Linked DNA regions of Pedobacter ginsengisoli. Each later gene encodes a partner of the first gene's protein in a complex. Links are inferred from orthologs where the notes say so. Each region holds a gene or a part of one and is shown on either strand. Other genes may lie near its edges.

Region 1 (2,916 bases):
GTTCCAGAATACGTGCTTACAAACAAAGAGCTAGAATCGATTGTAGACACTACGGATGAATGGATTACATCCAGAACAGGCATAAAAGAGCGCAGAATACTAAAAGGAGAAGGTTTAGGCACTTCTGATATGGCAGTACATGCCGTTAATGGCTTGCTTAAAAAACGTGGAATAACTGCTGAAGAGATTGAACTGATCATCTTCTGCACTACCACTCCTGATTTGCCTTTCCCTGCATCAGCTAATATACTGGCCGACAAAATCGGCGCAAAAAATGCGTGGGGTTATGACCTTCAGGCTGCTTGCTCAGGCTTTATTTACGGTGTTTCGACCGGAGCCCAGTTTATAGAATCGGGCAAACACAAAAAAGTACTGGTAGTTGGAGGCGATAAAATGTCGTCGATAATTAACTATGAGGACCGTACCACCTGTATTATTTTTGGGGATGGTTGTGGCGCAGTACTTTTGGAACCAAATGAAGAAGGTTTTGGCGTAATGGACTCAATCCTTAGAAGTGATGGCTCAGGCAGACAGTTCCTGCACCAGAAAGCTGGCGGATCTGCAAGACCTGCATCTCATGAAACAGTTGACAACAAAGAGCATTTCGTTTATCAGGAAGGTCAGGCAGTATTCAAGTTTGCGGTAACCAATATGGCAGATGTTGCTGCTGAAATTATGGACCGTAATAACCTTACCTCTGAAGATGTAAAATGGCTGGTTCCTCATCAGGCAAACAAACGCATTATTGATGCTACGGCTTCAAGAATGGGTGTTGGTTCTGAAAAGGTAATGATCAATATCCAACGTTATGGCAATACCACCAACGGTACTATTCCGCTATGTTTATGGGAATGGGAAAGCCAGTTGAAAAAGGGCGACAACATTATACTTGCAGCCTTTGGCGGTGGTTTTACATGGGGGTCGGTTTATTTAAAATGGGCTTATTAAATTATTAATCAGATTACAACTTAAAGACTGTTAACTCATTAAGAGCAGCATTTATTGATTTATTGAATGCAAACTCATGATGATTTTAATATAATTAATCATAACTTAGTTAATCTAAAAACACATTGTTTTCTTAAAATAACACCAAAAAATGGATATCAAACAAATTCAGGAACTTATTAAATTTGTTTCTCGTTCGGGCGTAAATGAAGTCGCAATTGAGCAAAAAGACTTCAAGATCACTATTAAAACAAATCAGACCCCAACAGTTGTTCATGCTACTGTTCCAGCTCCTGTTGTTACATCTGCAATCCCTGCAGCTGCGGCTCCACAACCGGTGTCAGCTACAGAAACCAAAGCAGCACCTGCAGCTGAAGATACTTCGAAATACATTACTATTAAATCTCCAATGATCGGGACATTCTATCGCTCATCAAGTCCTGATAAACCATCATTTGTAAATGTTGGCGACGAGGTTTCTACAGGTAAAGTTATCTGCATTATTGAGGCAATGAAATTGTTCAATGAAATAGAAAGTGAAGTTTCTGGAAGAATCGTAAAAGTACTTGTTGATAATGCATCACCAGTTGAATACGATCAGCCATTGTTTTTAGTAGAACCAATTTAATCCGTCATGCTAAATTTCAGTGTTAAATAAATGCTGAAATGGTGCGCGTAGCATTCTTGAAAACAAAAAATCAATAAATACTACTCCTGATTATTCAGGATGACGAAAAGGAAAAATATATGTTTAAGAAAATATTAATTGCCAACAGGGGTGAGATCGCCTTGCGAATTATTCGCACCTGTAAAGAAATGGGCATTAAAACGGTTGCTGTATATTCTACTGCCGACAGAGAAAGCTTACATGTGCGCTTTGCTGATGAGGCTGTTTGTATAGGGCCGCCACCAAGTAAAGATTCTTACCTGAGCATTCCTAATATTATATCTGCTGCTGAATTAACAAATGCAGATGCAATTCACCCAGGTTATGGATTTCTATCAGAGAATGCTAAATTCTCTTCTGTTTGCCGTGATTACGGGATTAAATTTATTGGTGCAACACCTGAGCAAATCAATTCTATGGGCGACAAAGCTTCGGCCAAAGAAACTATGAAGCAAGCAGGTGTGCCTACTATTCCAGGATCTGAAGGATTACTGGAAAGTGTTAAAGAAGGAATAAAATTAGCTAACGGGATGGGTTATCCGGTTATCTTAAAAGCTACTGCCGGTGGTGGTGGCCGTGGTATGCGTGTGGTATGGAAAGATGAAGATTTTGAGAACGCATGGGATAGTGCCAGACAAGAATCGGGTGCTGCTTTTGGTAACGACGGATTATATTTAGAAAAATACATTGAAGACCCTCGTCACATCGAGATCCAGATTATTGGTGATCAGTATGGCAAGGCTTGTCACTTATCTGAGCGTGATTGTTCAATTCAACGTCGCCATCAGAAACTTGTAGAAGAAGCCCCTTCTCCTTTCATGACTCCTGAGTTAAGAGAGAAAATGGGTGAAGCTGCAATTAAAGGTGCAATTGCGGTACAATACGAAGGTGCGGGTACCATAGAATTCCTGGTTGATAAACACCGCAATTTCTATTTCATGGAAATGAATACCCGTATTCAGGTTGAGCATCCGGTTACTGAAGAAGTAATTAACTACGATTTGATCAAAGAACAAATTAAAGTGGCTTCAGGCGTTCCTATTTCAGGTAAAAACTATATGCCTGATATGCATGCAATTGAATGCAGGATCAATGCTGAAGACCCTTTTAACAATTTCAGACCTAGTCCGGGTAAAATAACTAACTTCCATTCACCAGGTGGCCATGGTGTAAGAGTTGATACACATGTTTATGCCGGATATCAGATTCCGCCTAACTACGACTCTATGATTGCTAAATTGATCTGCGTGGCACAAACACGTGAAGAAGCAATTAGTACTATGGAGCGTGCTTTAAGTGAA
Region 2 (2,936 bases), 3.6 Mb from region 1 along the record:
CTCTGCTTCTGTTGTCGCTGATGCCTATATTAAAGGTATGCGCGGTTATGACATCAATACTTTATGGGATGCAGTAAAACATGGTGCCAATAATGAAGGCCCTGAAGCCACTGGCCGTCGTGGTGTTAAATACTATAACGAATTAGGTTATGTACCTTACGATGTAAAAATCAACGAAAATGCTGCACGAACATTGGAGTATGCTTATGATGATTTTGCGATTTACCAGTTAGGTAAAGCCTTAGGTAAACCTGCTTCTGAAATTGATATTTATAAAAAACGCAGTATGAACTACAAGAATCTGTTTGACCCATCAACAGGTTTAATGCGCGGTAAAAATCAGGATGGTAAATTCCAGTCTCCATTTAATCCATTTAAATGGGGTGATGCCTTTACAGAAGGAAACAGCTGGCATTATTCGTGGTCAGTATTCCAGGATATTGACGGATTATCTAAGCTAATGGGTGGAAAAGAGAAATTTGTTCAGAAACTAGATTCAGTGTTTACACTTCCTCCAGTATTTGATGATAGCTATTATGGTGGTGTTATCCATGAGATTCGCGAAATGCAAATTGCAAACATGGGCCAGTATGCTCATGGTAATCAGCCAATTCAACACATGATCTATTTATACAATTATGGTGGTGCGCCATGGAAAACTCAATACTGGGTACGTGAAACCATGGATAGAATGTATAAAGCTACGCCTGACGGATATTGCGGAGATGAAGATAACGGACAAACATCTGCATGGTATGTGTTCTCTGCCTTAGGGTTTTATCCTGTAACTCCGGCTGTAGATCAGTATGTTATCGGAGCTCCATTATTTAAAAAGGTAACACTTAATTTAGAGAACGGTAAAACGATCACTATCAACGCGCCAAAAAACAGTGCTGATAACAAATATGTACAAACCTTAAAGTACAATGGAAAGCCGTATTCTAAAAACTGGTTAAGCCACTCTACTTTATTACAAGGAGCAACCTTGGATTTTGATATGTCTGGAACTCCGAATAAAGAAAGAGGCTCTAATGAGGCCGATTTCCCTTATTCACTTTCAACAGATACAGGTAAATAACAGTAGTTAAGCAAAAAAAAGGCGAGGTAAATATTTACCTCGCCTTTTTTTATTATTGTATTTTTTTAGTTCTTCATCATTTTAAGGAAAGCAGCAAGTTTAGCTTTCATCATTCTGCGATCAACAATGAAATCAAGGAAACCATGTTCTAAAACAAATTCTGCAGTTTGGAAACCTTTAGGAAGATCTTTCTTTATAGTTTCTTTAATAACCCTTGGGCCGGCAAAACCAATTAAAGCACCCGGTTCAGCAATGTTAATATCACCAAGCATTGCATAAGAAGCCGTAACACCACCTGTTGTTGGATCTGTAAGTAAAGATATATAAGGAATTTTAGCCTGACTTAGCAATGCCAGTTTGGCCGAAGTTTTAGCCATTTGCATTAAGGAGAATGCTGCTTCCATCATCCGTGCGCCTCCAGATTTGGAGATCATTAAAAACGGAATTTTATGCTTCATAGAATAATCAATAGAGCGGGCAATTTTCTCACCAACTACTGAACCCATAGATCCGCCAATAAAACTGAAATCCATACAAGCTACAACCAGATCTTCGCCTTCTATTTTGCCATGAGCAGCTCTAATTGCGTCTTTTAATCCGGTTTTAGTCATGCTTTCCACTAATCTTTCAGTGTAAGGCTTACTGTCTGTAAAGTTCAGCGGATCTCCTGATGTTAAATTCGGAAAAAGCTCAGTGAACTTATTATCATCAAATAATACCTGGAAATATTCTTTAGATCCTATCCTTAAATGATAGTCACAATATTGGCAAACATATTTATTCTCAATCTGATCGGCAGTATGTAATGCTTTTTTACAATTCGGACACTTGTTCCATAAACCGTCTGGCGCTTCTTTTTTTTCTTCAGTAAGCGTACTAATACCTTTTTTCTCTCTTTTAAACCAAGCCATGTTATTTCTTGAAAAATGCGATTACAAAGAAACAAAAAAAAATTAGAACAGTTTAAGGATACTTTAGTTAAACGATTATGAGTATTAAAATCATCAAAAAAATATAAAATAACTCATGACCACTTCATTACCAAGCCTAAACAATACGGTTTAATTGAAAATAATCCCCTTATTGGTTTGCCCAAAGTGATATTTTTCCTAACTTCGGCAGATATAAAATTATAAAAAATGAGTTTAAAAGGCTACAAAGGCGTAATTTACGGAGATGCCGTTCAGGAATTGTTTGAACAGGCTAAAAAACATCAATTTGCTTTGCCAGCAGTAAATGTTACCGGTACAAATACCATTAATGCAGTAATGGAAACTGCCAAAGCAGTTAATTCACCTGTTATCATTCAACTTTCTAACGGTGGAGCACAATTCTACGCAGGTAAAACATTAAATAATGATAATTTAAATGCATGCGTTTTAGGTGCAGTATCTGCAGCTAAACACGTTCATTTATTGGCTGAACATTATGGTGTTGCTGTAATATTACACACTGATCATGCTGCTAAAAAATTATTACCATGGATTGACGGATTGTTAGATCATGGCGAGAAATTCTTTGCTGAGACTGGAAAACCATTGTTTTCTTCACACATGCTTGACTTATCTGAAGAGTCTATCGAAGAGAATATGGAAATCTCTGCTAAATATTTAGCACGTATGGCTAAATTAGGCATGACCATTGAAATCGAGCTTGGTGTTACAGGTGGTGAAGAAGATGGCGTTGATAACAGCGATGTAGATAGTTCTAAATTATATACCCAGCCTTCAGAAGTTGCTTATGCTTACGAAGAGTTGAGTAAAGTAAGTGATAAATTTACTGTTGCAGCTGCATTTGGTAACGTTCATGGTGTTTATAAACCAGGCAACGTAAAATTACAGCCGGTAATTCTTAAGAA

Evidence for each region.
Region 2: the proteins of accB (region 1) and accD are in contact, whole or in part, in a solved structure (PDB 8UXZ), measured with the Escherichia coli proteins. The link is inferred for Pedobacter ginsengisoli from one-to-one orthologs.

Annotation. Positions count from the first base shown.
Region 1 is NZ_CP024091.1:3,933,417-3,936,332, forward strand. What follows is about bases 1-2,837. They hold accB (acetyl-CoA carboxylase biotin carboxyl carrier protein), read left to right. Parts: upstream 1-1,099; coding sequence 1,100-1,576; downstream 1,577-2,837. Other genes in these bases: CPT03_RS16170 (beta-ketoacyl-ACP synthase III), read left to right, coding at 1-948; accC (acetyl-CoA carboxylase biotin carboxylase subunit), read left to right, coding at 1,696-2,837. Also shown: more of accC, read left to right, coding at 2,838-2,916. UniProt on the Escherichia coli protein: This protein is a component of the acetyl coenzyme A carboxylase complex; first, biotin carboxylase catalyzes the carboxylation of the carrier protein and then the transcarboxylase transfers the carboxyl group to form malonyl-CoA.
Region 2 is NZ_CP024091.1:376,522-379,457, forward strand. The notes cover bases 67-2,923. They hold accD (acetyl-CoA carboxylase, carboxyltransferase subunit beta), read right to left. Parts: upstream 1,990-2,923; coding sequence 1,144-1,989; downstream 67-1,143. Other genes in these bases: CPT03_RS01440 (GH92 family glycosyl hydrolase), read left to right, coding at 67-1,078; fbaA (class II fructose-bisphosphate aldolase), read left to right, coding at 2,218-2,923. In the rest of the region: more of CPT03_RS01440, read left to right, coding at 1-66; more of fbaA, read left to right, coding at 2,924-2,936.